3 regions of the Nocardioides eburneiflavus genome follow, and region 2 is predicted to be linked to each of the others. Evidence: predicted binding sites of a transcription regulator. Region 2 holds the regulator's gene; each other region holds the start of a gene.

The links. The regulator LexA, encoded in region 2, represses DNA repair genes until DNA is damaged. The targets are predictions, from matches to a motif close to TCGAACANNTGTTCGA.
Region 1: the regulator LexA is predicted to act here: its motif matches at 2,717-2,732, upstream of EXE59_RS23100 (HNH endonuclease signature motif containing protein).
Region 3: the regulator LexA is predicted to act here: its motif matches at 1,789-1,804, upstream of EXE59_RS23770 (HNH endonuclease signature motif containing protein).

Annotation. Positions count from the first base shown of each region.
Region 1 covers NZ_SRRO01000001.1:4,908,850-4,913,152, forward strand. Annotated here, with positions in the region: gene EXE59_RS23085 (CotH kinase family protein) at 1-110, shown strand, start outside; gene EXE59_RS23090 (DUF3152 domain-containing protein) at 141-770, opposite strand; gene EXE59_RS23095 (hypothetical protein) at 811-1,131, shown strand; gene EXE59_RS23100 (HNH endonuclease signature motif containing protein) at 1,199-2,650, opposite strand; gene EXE59_RS23105 (PLP-dependent cysteine synthase family protein) at 2,833-3,783, opposite strand; gene EXE59_RS23110 (MoaD/ThiS family protein) at 3,793-4,065, opposite strand; gene EXE59_RS23115 (M67 family metallopeptidase) at 4,065-4,303, opposite strand, start outside.
Region 2 covers NZ_SRRO01000001.1:1,652,773-1,657,075, reverse strand. Annotated here, with positions in the region: gene EXE59_RS07785 (NAD(P)/FAD-dependent oxidoreductase) at 1-531, shown strand, start outside; gene EXE59_RS07780 (SDR family NAD(P)-dependent oxidoreductase) at 646-1,437, opposite strand; gene lexA (transcriptional repressor LexA) at 1,574-2,296, shown strand; gene EXE59_RS07770 (NAD(P)/FAD-dependent oxidoreductase) at 2,355-3,587, shown strand; gene EXE59_RS07765 (alkaline phosphatase D family protein) at 4,139-4,303, shown strand, end outside.
Region 3 covers NZ_SRRO01000001.1:2,624,980-2,629,282, forward strand. Annotated here, with positions in the region: gene EXE59_RS12305 (histidine phosphatase family protein) at 1-292, shown strand, start outside; gene EXE59_RS12310 (PHP domain-containing protein) at 294-1,127, shown strand; gene EXE59_RS12315 (P-loop NTPase family protein) at 1,124-1,651, shown strand; gene EXE59_RS23770 (HNH endonuclease signature motif containing protein) at 1,870-3,450, shown strand; gene EXE59_RS12325 (hypothetical protein) at 3,600-4,211, shown strand; gene EXE59_RS12330 (GNAT family N-acetyltransferase) at 4,208-4,303, opposite strand, start outside.

The sequences.
Region 1 (4,303 bases), 3.3 Mb from region 2:
AGACGGAGCGGCGCGAGACCCTGCGCGTGCTGCTGACCGGGTCGTCCAGGGAGCTCGTCATCGGCTCCCCGAACGTCGCCACGGTGGCGATCCGGGGCAATCGCCGCTGATCCCCGGCCCGGTGGTCCGTCGCCCGGTGATCACCGTCGCCTGACCGCGGCGGCCTCACCGGGCAGGGGCCAGGGGTTGAACCGGCAGCCGCCGGTGCCCTTGGACTGCTGCATCATCACCGGCGCCCTGCCCCTTCCGCCGCACGACGCGTGCCCGAGGCCGAGCCAGTGCCCGGTCTCGTGGTTGACGACCAGGTGGCGGTAGTCGCGCAGCGACCGGCCGGCCGCGTTCCACGCAGGTGATGCGTGCGCCCACCGCAGCTGGTTGATCACGACGTGGCGCCCGACCCGGCACGACCACTGCACGGAGCAGCCGGCCGCGAAGGACGGCAACGTCCCGGCGGCGGCGAGCACGAGCGTGAAGTCCCCGCCCCGGCGTACGCGGCGGAACTGCACCCCACCCGCCCGCCAGCCGCGCGGGTCCTCGAAGGTCTCCTGCGCCTGGCGCCGGAACACCTTCAGCGAGGCCGTGATCCGGCCCCGGGTGGTGACCGAGTAGGTGACGCGGCGGCGCACCGGCACGGCGTACGCCTCGGCGGTCTGCTCCGTCGCGCCCGGCGTACGCCGGTCGCGCGCCTCGGCCTCGAAGGCTGCCGCGGACGGGGCGAACAGGGTGAGGGCGAGCGCGACCGCGACGAAGGCGCGGGCGGGCCGGGTCATGCCGGGAGCCTACGCCCGGTGCGGCGGTAGGGTCCGGGCCGTGCTCGAACGACCTGAGATCGTCTGCCTCTGCGGCTCGATGCGCTTCGCCGAGGAGATGCGCGCGGCGAACCGTGACCTGACCTTCGCCGGTGTCATCGTCGTCGCGCCGGGCGAGGCGGACGAGGGGGACGAGGGGGCGGGCGAGGTGGTGACCGCCGAGCAGAAGGCCGCACTGGACGCACTGCACCTGGCCAAGATCGACCTGGCTGACCGCGTCCTGGTGGTGAACCCCGGCGGGTACGTCGGCGAGTCCACGAGGCGGGAGATCGCCCACGCCCGGGCAGCCGGCAAGCCGGTGTCGTTCACCGATCCCGTCTGACACACCGGAGTGGTCCGAGCGCGCCGGTGGCCCCGCTCGTGAGTGCTGAGCAGGGTGTGGGGCGGGGTCATCGTCGGCGGGGTCGTGGGATGCCAGGTGGGGCTGCCACATCCGGTGGTTCTGGTGGCTCGAGGTTGGTGGTGCCGGTGTGGTCGCGGCGGTAGCGGTGGCCGTGCGGTGAGGTCCACTCGAACACTCCGGGCGCGACCATGGCGTATCGCCAGGGTGAGTGGGTCTTGAGGCGGTGGTGGAACCGGCACAGGCAGGCCAGGTTGCTCGTGGTCGTCGGGCCGGGTTGCGGTCGGCCCTCGGCGTGGGCGTCGTCGTCCCACGGGATGATGTGGTCGCTGTCGCAGCGCCGTGCCGGGCGGGAGCAGAACGGGAACACGCAGGTGCGATCTCTCAGGATCACGTGTTCGCGGATCGTTGCCGGGACCTTCCGCGTCTGCGCGGTCAGCGTGGTGTTGAGGTCGATGACGGGCTTGATGGTGACCTCGGTGCGGGTGTCGGCGCACCAGGACTGGACCTGCTCGAGCAGGACCAGGCGCTGGCCGTTCTCCATGCGGCCGGTGGGCCCGAACACGGTGGTGTCGCCGGAGAAGGAGGCGTCGACGTGGGCGTGGATCACGACCGCGCGGGCGGCGGGCAGGTGCGACTCGTCGGCGTCGCCGCCGCCAGCGCCGGTGTCCTCCAGGTCGGCGCCGCCGCCGGCGAGATCCAGAGCAGTCTGGGTCCGGGCGAGGTCACCGAGCGCCTTGGCCCGTCGGGCGTCGAGCGGCAGCAGCGACCCGAGGGCCTGCTGCTCCTTGGCCTTGTGGGCGAGGGCGCGGTCGAGGTCGAGGGCGTCGGCGATGTCGACCTCGGCCTCGATCCGCAGGGTGCCGGCGTAGTGCACGTCCTCGGTGTCGACGGTGACGTGGCGGGGGTCGACGTGCAGGTAGCCGTCCTCGGGGTCCTGCGCGGGGTCGGCGGTCGCGAGGTCGTAGCGCCTGATGGTCTCGGCGACGAGGCGGTCGAGCTGCGCGGACCCGACCCGCCCGGCGACGGCGGCGACCTGCGCGTCGACGAACCCGGCCGCCTCACGAGTCAACGCGGGTGAGGAGTGGATCGTGGTGTCCGCGATCGCCCGGGCCCGCCACGCGGGCACCTGCCCGGCGTGGACCTGTGCCCAGAGCCGGGGGAGGCGGTGGCGCAGCTCGAGGGCGTGGCCGATGAGCTTCTTCGCCGCGGTCGTGGTGATGCCGAGGGTGGTGCCGAGCTCGGCGCAACAGAACTCCGCCACCAGCGGAGCACCCTCCCCGGCGATGGGCTCCTCGTGCTGCGACCCCGACACCGTGAACGACGCTGCCGTGTGGATCGACTCCGGCGGGTGCAGGTCCGCCCACCGGGCGGCGAGAGCGAGCTGGCGGGCAGCCTCGGAGTTCTCGACGTCACGGGAGGCCTTGATCGTGGCGAGCAGGTCGGCGGGTGAGAGGTCGTCCGCGACCCCTCGTGCCCCGGCTGCCAGCGTCTCGATCATGTGCTCGATTGTAGTCGTCGGGTCCGACAGTTGGCCATGGCTGTGGACGGTTCGTGGCCCACGAGGTTGAACGTGGTTTCGAGGCTCGCGGAGTTCATCCTGAGGAGCCGAGGGACGAGGCGTCTCGAAGGGCTCGCACCTCGACCACCGACGACAACCGCCGAGAAGAGGGGCGTCCCTCCTCAGGCCCAGAGCTGGCCGTCGAGCGCGTCCTCGGCCTCGTCGACGGTGCCCTCGTAGGCGCCCGTGGAGAGGTACTTCCAGCCGCCGTCGCACACCACGAAGGCGATGTCGGCGGACTCCCCCGCCTTGACCGCCTTGGCCGCCTGGCCGAGCGCGGCGTGCAGGATGGCGCCTGTCGAGATCCCGGCGAAGATGCCCTCGAGCTCGAGCAGCTCGCGTACCCGGCGTACGGCGTCGCGCGGGCCCACGCTGAACCGCGAGTCGATCAGCGAGGCGTCGTAGAGCTCGGGGACGAAGCCCTCGTCGAGGTTGCGCAGGCCGTAGACGAGCTCGCCGTAGCGCGGCTCGGCGGCGACGATGCGTACGTCCGGCCTGGCCCGGCGGAAGAAGCGGGAGACCCCCATCAGGGTGCCCGTCGTGCCGAGCCCGGCGACGAAGTGGGTGATGTCGGGCAGGTCGGCGAGCAGCTCGGGACCGGTGGTCTCCTCGTGCGCCAGGGCGTTGGCCTCGTTGCCGTACTGGTAGAGCATCACCCAGTCGGGGTGCTCGGCCGCGATCTTCTTCGCGACCCGCACGGCCTCGTTGGACCCGCCGGCAGCCGGGGAGGAGACGATCTCGGCGCCCCACATCCGTAGCAGCTGGCGACGCTCCTCGGAGGTGTTCTCGGGCATCACGCAGACGATGCGGTAGCCCTTGAGCTTGGCCGCCATCGCCAGGGAGATGCCGGTGTTGCCGCTGGTCGGTTCGAGGATCGTGCAGCCGGGGCGGAGGGTGCCGTCCTTCTCCGCCTGCTCGATCATCTTCAGCGCCGGGCGGTCCTTGATGGAGCCGGTGGGGTTGCGGTCCTCGAGCTTGGCCCAGATCCGCACGTCAGGGCTCGGCGAGAGCCGTGGCAGCCCCACGAGCGGGGTGTTGCCGACCGAGGCCAGCAGGTCGTCGTAGCGGGTCACGGCCCGGGATCAGCCTCCGGCGACGGCAGGCAGGACGACGACCTGGTCGCCGTCGGAGAGCTCGGCGTCGAGGCCGCCGATGAAGCGGACGTCCTCGTCGTTGATGTAGACGTTGACGAACCGCCGCAGGTCGCCGTCGTCGATCAGGCGGTCCTTGATGCCGGGGTGGTTGCCCTCGAGGTCGTCGATCAGCTCGGACAGCTTGCCGCCCGTGCCGTCGACGGCCTTGGCGCCGTCGGTGTAGGTGCGCAGGATGGTGGGGATCCGGACCTCGATGGCCATCAGGGGGTGCTCTCTTCCTCGGTCTGCGGGGGCGTGATCGTGACCTCTTCCTCGGTCACGACTCCGTCGATGATTCTGTAGGACCTGAACTCCACCGGGCCCTCAGTATTCCCCCCGTCCTCGTCGAAGCTGTCCCGTGTGCTGACGAGCACGTAGTGGGCGTTCGGCTCGCTCGCGAGCCCGATGTCGGTCCGGCTGGGGTAGGCCTCGGTGGCGGTGTGGGAGTGGTAGACGACCA
Region 2 (4,303 bases):
ATGGACCACGTCGACGAGGGCCGGCTGGTGCTCGCCGACGGGAGCGCGCTCGACTTCGGCTACGCGATGATCATCCCGCCGTTCTCCGGCCAGGAGGTCGTCCGCAACACGCCCAAGCTCGCCGACGACAACGGGTTCGTGAAGGTGCGCGACACCTACCAGAGCGAGGCCTACGACGACGTGTACGCCGTGGGCGTCGCCGCCGCGGTCGACGTCCCGTGGCAGACCCCCACGCCGGTCGGCATCCCCAAGACCGGCTTCCCCACCGAGCAGCAGGCCCACGTCGCGGCGACCAACATCGCCGCCCAGATCAGGGGCGAGGCACCCGACGCGCACAAGGCGTTCGGCGACATCCCGGCGGTCTGCGTGATGGACGCCGGCAACAACGGCGTCATCATCCTCGCCGACAAGATGCTGCCGCCGCGCAAGCACGGCGTGCTGATCCCCGGCCCGCAGGCCCACGCGATGAAGCTCGGCTTCGAGAAGTACTTCCTCTGGAAGATGAAGCACGGCCAGGTACGCCTGCCCTGATCGCGCCCTGCGGTCCACTTGGTGACCCGAGTAGTCGCCGGTCGCACAGCATGCCCCTGCTCGAGCGGACATATGCCCGCTCGAGTGGGCAAGTGGTCGGGCGGGCGCCCGCGCTCAGCCGGCGGCGCGGCGCCGCATCGCGCGGCGCCCCTGCGCCGCGAACAGCGACGCGGCGTGCTGCGTGACGCCCGGGGCGAGCGCGGCGCCGCGGACCACCCCGCCGCGCCAGCCCGGCACGGTCCGCACCACGCGGCGCGAGCCCACGAGGGCGACGGCCGCCTCGGCGACCTCGGCCACGCCGAGGATCGGGCCGCCGGAGTGGGTCAGCTGCGAGCCGAGGCCGTCGGGGTCCTGCGCGGCCAGCATCGCGGTGTCCACCCCGTCGGGGCACAGCGCGTGGACCCGCACCCCGCGGGGGGCCTCGGCGTTGACCGACGCCGACAGCGAGACGACCGCGGCCTTCGTCGCGGCGTACATGCTGTAGCCCGGCACCGGCCCGAGGCCCGACAGCGAGGCGACGTTGACGACGTCTCCCCCGGCCGGCCCGAACGCCGCCAGCGCGGCTCGGGTGCCCCACGTCGTACCGAGCAGGTTGACCTCCACCAGGCGGCGCACCTGCTCGTCCGTCAGCGCGGCCAGGGCGCCGTCGTCACCGACGCCGGCGTTGTTGAACCACGACGTCAGCGCCCCGTGACGGGCCGCCTCCTCCGCGACGAGGACGTGGGAGGCGGGATCGCGTACGTCCTGACCGAGGCCCGCGACCGCGCCGATCTCCGCCGCCGTCGCAGCGGCCGCCCACCCGTCGAGGTCGCCGATGACGACGGCGTGGCCGCGCGCGACCATCAGCTCCGCGATGCCGCGCCCGATCCCGCGCGCTCCACCGGTGACGACGCACGAGGTCTGCATCGCACCGACACTAGCGCCATCCCAGCGACACGCGACTTCGAACAGGTGTTTGATCCTCGGGCCCACCGAGGGCTACGGTGAGCGCACAGCTCCCGCCCGGCGCGGACGGTGGGGGCACCACGCAGTGGAGGACGCCATGGCCAAGCAGGACGACAAGAACGTCATCGAGATGCCCGACGGCCCCCCGGACGCCACCGGGCTGACGCCGCGCCAGCAGCGCGTGCTCGCCACGATCAAGGACTCGATCGAGTCCAAGGGCTACCCGCCGTCGATGCGCGAGATCGGCCAGGCCGTCGGCCTCACGTCGTCGTCCAGCGTGGCCCACCAGCTGCGCGTGCTCGAGGGCAAGGGCTTCCTCAAGCGCGACCCCAACCGTCCCCGCGCCCTGGAGGTGTTCCTCCCCGAGGTGATGGCGGCGCGCCGCTCCCTGTCCCACGGCGAGGAGTCGAGCGTCGACGAGACCGGCATCGGCGACATCGCCCCGACCGCGGTCAACATCCCGGTCGTCGGCCGCATCGCCGCCGGTGGCCCGATCCTCGCCGAGGAGCAGGTCACCGACGTGTTCCCGCTGCCCAAGCAGCTCGTCGGCGACGGCACGCTCTTCCTGCTCGAGGTCTCCGGCGACTCGATGGTCGACGCGGCCATCTGCAACGGCGACTACGTCGTGATCCGCCAGGAGCAGACCGCCACCAACGGCCAGATCGTCGCCGCGCTGATCGAGGGCGAGGCCACGGTCAAGACGTTCCAGCGCAAGGACGGCCACGTCTGGCTGCTGCCGCACAACGACGCCTACGACCCGATCCCGGGCGACGACGCCACGATCCTCGGCGTGGTGACGGCGGTGCTCCGCAGCCTCTGAGAGCCGTAGGGGTGGGACGGGCGTTGAAAGCCCACCACCCGCGGGCCACGATGGCAGCATGAGCGACGCCCGAAACACTGACGCCGAGAAGACCTACGACTACGTCATCGTCGGAGCGGGGGTCGCCGCGGCGAGCGCCGTGAAGGGCATCCGCGCCGAGGACGCCAGCGGCACGATCGGCGTGCTCGGCTCCGAGCCCGCCAAGCCGGTCTACCGGCCCGTGCTCACCAAGGACCTCTGGCTCAAGGACGACGCGACCCTCGAGGGCAGCTCGCTGGCCGGCGACCTCGACGACGACGACGCCGTCGACCTCCTCACCGACACCACCGTCACCGCGATCGACCGCGAGGCCCACGTCGTACGTCTCGCCGACGGCAGCAGCGTCGGCTACGGCAAGCTCCTGCTCGCGACCGGCGCAGAGCCGCGCGTGCTCGGCGTCGACCCCGGCCCGCGCGTCCTCTACTACCGCACCGCCGCCGACTACGAGCGGCTGCGCGCGGTCGCCGCGAAGGGCAGCCACGTCGCGGTCGTCGGCGGCGGCTACATCGGCTCCGAGATCACCTCGGCGCTGATCCAGAACGGCATCGACGTCACCCTCGTCCTCGACCTCGAGGACGTGCAGGAGCAGATGTTCCCGCGCGCCCTGGCCGCCCACCTCACCAAGGAGCTCGCCGACCGCGGCGTGACCATCGTGCACGGCTCGGTCTCGGGTGGCGAGGAGGACGACGGCGGCGTACGGATCCGCCTCGACGACGACTCCCACATCGTCGCCGACGCCGCCGTGATCGGCGTCGGCGTCCTGCCGCGCACCGGGCTCGCCGAGGCCGCCGGCCTCGAGGTCGACAACGGCGTCGTGGTCGACGACCACCTGCGCACCAGCGACCCCGACGTGTACGCCGCGGGCGACGTCGCGTCCTACCCCGACGCCCTCCTCGGCCGCCGCCGGGTCGAGCACGTCGACCACGCCGAGAAGTCCGGCGAGCACGCCGGCAGGGTGATGGCCGGCGCCGATGCGGCGTACGACTACACGCCGTTCTTCTGGTCCGACATCCTCGACGAGGGCTACGAGGCCGTCGGCGAGACCAGCAGCCGCCTCGACCTGGTCGAGGACTGGAAGGACGGCGAGATCGGCACGGGCGTCGTCTACTACCTGAAGTCCGGCCAGGTCCGCGGCGTCGTCCTCTGGAACGTCTGGGACAGCGTCGACAAGGCGCGCGAGGTCATCAAGGAGACCGGCGAGCAGCCGGTCAACGACCCGGAGTCGCTGCGGGGGCGCATCCCGTTCGGCTGAGCGCGCGTGCCGCTGGTCGAGCAGCGAGGCACGAACGTCCCGCTGGTTGAGCAGCGAGGAACGAACGTCCCGTTGGTTGAGCAGCGAGGAACGAGCGTGTCGAAACCAAGGCCTCGACTCGCTCGGTTTCGACACGGGCGCTGCGCGCCCTGCTCAACCAGCGGCCAAAGCCGCCGGACGACCGAACGTCCCGCTGGTTGAGCAGCGAGGAACGAGCGTGTCGGAACCAAGGCCTCGACTCGCCTCGGTTTCGACACGGGCGCTGCGCGCCCTGCTCAACCAGCGGCCAAAGCCGCCGGACGACCGAACGTCCCGCTGGTTGAGCAGCGAGGAACGAGCGTGTCGGAACCAAGGCCTCGACTCGCCTCGGTTTCGACACGGGCGCTGGGCGCCCTGCTCAACCAGCGGCCAAGCGGGGGTTTCGACACGGGCGCTGCGCGCCCTGCTCAACCAGCGGCCAAGCGGGGGTTTCGACACGGGCGCTGGGCGCCCTGCTCAACCAGCGGCCAAGCGGGGCGTAATCCCGGCGCGGGTGCGTCGTTGAACCACCCGTGACCCCCTCACCCCACCTCTCCCGACGGGCCGTTATCGCCGGCGGCGCCGGGGCGGCCGCGGTCGCCGGCGGCACCCAGGCCGTCGGAGCACGACCCCGGCACGAGACCTTCCAGCACGGCGTCGCCTCCGGCGACCCGCTCCCGCGCGCGGTCGTCCTCTGG
Region 3 (4,303 bases), 970 kb from region 2:
GACGACCGCCGAGATCCGCGAGAGCGTCCCGGGATGGACGGTCTGGACCCACCCGACCCCGGGTGGCGAGAGCGCCGACGAGGTCTCCACCCGGCTCGACCGCGTCGTCGCCCGCACCCGCGCGCACGGCCGCGCGCTGGTGTTCGCGCACGGGCACTCGCTGCGCGTCCTCACGGCGCGCTGGCTGGAGCAGACCGCCGCCGAGGGCCGCTTCTTCCGGCTCGACACCTCGACCGTCTCGGTGCTCGGCTTCGAGCGCGAGCACCCCGCGCTGCTCCGGTGGAACAGCTGACGTGCGCATCGACCTCCACACCCACTCCTCGGCCAGTGACGGCACGGACACCCCCGGCGACCTCGTGCGGGAGGCGGCCGCGGCCGGGCTCGACGTCGTCGCGCTGACCGACCACGACGCGATGTCGGGCTGGGACGAGGCGCAGCAGGCGGCGGACGAGGCCGGGATCACGCTGGTCCCGGGCCTCGAGATCAGCACGCGGTTCCACCACCGCGGCGTGCACCTGCTCGGCTACCTGCCCGACCCGACGCACCCGCCGCTGGTGCGGGAGCTGGATCGCATCCTCGAGGGCCGCACCGCACGCACGCCGGCCATCGTGGCCGCCCTGCGCGGGCACGGCATCGACATCAGCGAGGACGACGTACGCCGCGAGTCCGGCGGGTCGGTCGCCGCCGGACGCCCGCACGTGGCGGACGCCCTCGTGCGCCGTGGTGTCGTCGCCGACCGGACCGAGGCCTTCGCGACGCTCCTCAGCCCGGGGCAGCCGGGCTACGTCAACCGCTACGCGTCCGCGCTCGAGGAGATGATCCCCCTCGTCGCGGCGGCCGGTGGCGTCACCGTCCTCGCCCACCCCTGGGGGCGCGGCAGCCGGTCGGTCCTCGACGCAGGGGCGCTCGCGGCGCTCAAGGACCTCGGGCTCGCGGGCATCGAGGTGGACCACCAGGACCACTCACCGGTCGACCGCGCCGAGCTGCGCGCGCTCGCCCGCGACCTCGACCTCGTCGTCACGGGCAGCAGCGACCACCACGGTCTCGGCAAGGTCGACCACGACCTCGGGGTCAACACGACCGACCCCGAGCAGTACGAGCGGCTGTTGTCGCTGGTTCGTCCGTGACCCTGCCGGACCGCGTCCTCGTCTACGGCGTCACGGGGAGCGGCAAGAGCACGGCGGCGCTCGCGATCGGCGAGCGCACCGGCCACCCGGTGACCCTCGTCGACGAGCTGTCGTGGCTGCCGGGCTGGGTGCCGGTCGCGGAGGACCGCCAGCGCGAGCTGTTCGGCGAGATCGTCGCCGGGGAGCGGTGGCTGCTCGACTCCTCGTACGGCATCTGGCTCGACCTGGTGCTTCCGCGCACGCAGCTCGTCGTAGGGCTCGACTACCCGCGCTGGGTCTCCCTGGCCCGGCTGGTGCGACGGACCGTGTCCGGGGCGATCACCAAGGAACCGCGCTGCAACGGCAACGTCGAGACCTGGCGCAAGGTGTTCGACCGGTCGTCGATCATCCGCTGGCACTTCCAGTCCTTCTCCCGCAAGCGTGCCCGAATGCGCGCCTGGGCCGCCTCGCCCGACGGGCCGGAGGTGCTGCTGTTCCGGCGGCCGCGGGAGCTGGAGGCATGGATCGCGACGCTGGGGGAGTAGGTGACGCTGCCCTCCGGTGGTTGAGGTGCGAGCGCACCCTCATCGGTGGTCGAGGTGCGCCCTTCGATACATCCGCTCGTCCCTCGCGGCCACGCAGGAACCGCGGGGCGAGCCTCGAAACCGCGGTGCTCACGCGTGCGTAGGTCTGTTCGGAAATACTTCTCCACAGCCCCGTTCTCGCAGGTCCGGGTGTCGGTGGGCTCTGGGAGACTGGACCCATGTCCACCACCGCTCCGGCCCCCGCCACCAGCCCCGTGCTGGATCGTGCGGTGCTGGATCGTGCGGTGGCGGATCGGGTGCTGGATCGGGCGGCGGCGGCGATGACGGCGAAGCGTCGTGTCGAGGTCGAGGTGCTGGAGTCCGCGCTGGCGTGGGCGCACGCGCACACCGTGTCCGACGAGGAGGTCGCGGCGGGGTGGCGTTCGGAGACGATCCACACGCCGGGGTCGGCGGCGGCGTTGTTCGGGGAGCGTCCCCTGCCGATCGCCGGGGAGGGTGCCCCGCTGGTCGCGGAGTTCGCGGTGGTCGAGCTGTCGGGGGTGCTGGAGCAGTCCCACGAGGCCACGCTGGCGCTGCTCGGTGACGTGCTCGACCTGGCCCACCGCCTGCCACGACTGTGGACGCTCGTGCAGGACCTCACCGTGCCGGTGCGGCTGGGTCGGGAGGCCGCCCGGGTCTCGCGCGACCTCGACCCGGCCGCGGCCGGCCACGCGGACCGGCTGCTGGCGTGGCAGCCGCGCCGGCTCAACCCGCACCGCATCGGGGTCCTGGTCCACGAGGCCCGCCTGTACGCCGACCCGGACCGGGCGATCGCCGACCACGACCACGCGCTGGAGTCCCGGCGCGTCGAGGTGCACCACGAGCAGGGCGCACCGGGGGTGAGCGAGGTCTTCATGAGCCTCGACGTGGCTGATGCGGTCGCGTTCGACCACACCGTGTCGACCATGGCCACCACCATGCGAGCCCTGGGTCACCCCGGCGACCTCGGCGTCCGCCGCGCCCACGCGGTCGGGCTCCTCGCCGACCCGCAGCAGGCCCTCGACATCCTCGCCGCCGCGGACGTCGCGGACCCCGACCGTGACGTCGACCCCGACCGCGACGAGACCGTCTGCGTGGCCGAGGAAGCCGCCTACGCCACCCCGGACCCGTTCCGCCGACCCACCACCGACACCCCCACGGACCGGTCAGGCCGGGCGGGTCGGTCGGGTGAGGTGCGGCTGGTGCTCCACGTCACCGACCGCGACCTCCTCGCCGACCCCCACACCGTTGACCCGTACGGCGTCGACTCCCACACCGTCGACTCCCACACCGTCGACGCCCGTGGGGTGGCGCGCAGTGACGAGCTCGGGCCGATGCTGCTCGGCCGGCTCCAGACGTGGCTGCTCACCGCAGGCAAGGTCACCATCGCGCCGGTCCTCGATGTCGAGCACATGGCGCCTGTGGACGCGCACGACCCGCCCGCGCCGATGGCCGCCGCGGTCCGGCTCCGCGACGCCACCTGCGTGTTCCCCGGCTGCAGTCGTCCCTCCGGGCGGGCCGACCTCGACCACATCGTCGAGTACGTCCCCCTCGACGAGGGCGGACCACCCGGCCAGACCCACCCGGCCAACCTCGCGCCCCTGTGCCGCCGGCACCACCGCGCCAAGACCTTCGGCGCCTTCACCTACCACCGCCGACCCGACGGCGCGTACGAGTGGACCCTGCCCACCCGCAGGCGCATCCTCACCGACCCACCCCGCCCACGACCGAGACCAGGCCCAGGACCAGGCCCAGGACCCGAGCCACGGTCCAGACCCTGACCGCCCCGCCAGCCCGACACCACCGGTGATCGGGCCAGCGGCATGTCGTCCACCCGACCCGGTCGGCGTGTCGATGACCTGGTCGAGGAGGACGCGCACCCGCGGATCCTCGCAGGTGGTTGCGTCGCGGGCAGGTCATACTGGCGCGCGTGACGGACGAGCCCAGAGACCCTTGGACCTACGTGGTGACGGACGTCGAGCTGGACGGACCCTGGCCGGGCATCAACTCGATGCGGTCCTTCGCCTCGGTGGCGATCTCTGCCGACGGCACCGAGCAGGGGCGGTTCGAGGCCGTGCTCGAGCCGCTGCCCGGCACGGCGCCGGACGCGAAGACACTGGCCTGGTTCGCCGACCACCCTCAGGCATGGCACGCGGCCACCACGGACCCCGAGCCGGTGACGGCCGTGATGGAGCGGTACGTCGTCTGGCTGCGTGACCTGCCGTGGCCGCGGATGTTCGCGGCCTTCCCGCTCGCGCTGGACGGCATCTGGATCGACCACTACCTGCGTCGTTTCACCTCCTACGGCATCCGTCAGGGTCACCACGAGGAGGACCGGGTGTTCATCGGTCCCGGCTTGTGCATCCGCAGCTATGCAGCGGCGGTCACGGGCGAGTCGGCAGGAGTGGTCGACGTCGACACACTTCCCGCGGACTGGTTCGGCCACGTCGAGCACACCCACCGGGCCGTCGACGACACGGTGGGGTACGCGAACCTGCTCGTCGAGCTGTTCCGCAGGGCGAGGACGAGCCAGCCCGGCTAGCGCCGCACCATCCGCCGCTCCAGGCCGACGTCCTCGTGCTTGGTGACCCCGTCGAAGCCGAAGCCCTGCCGCTCGTAGAAGCGGATCGCCCG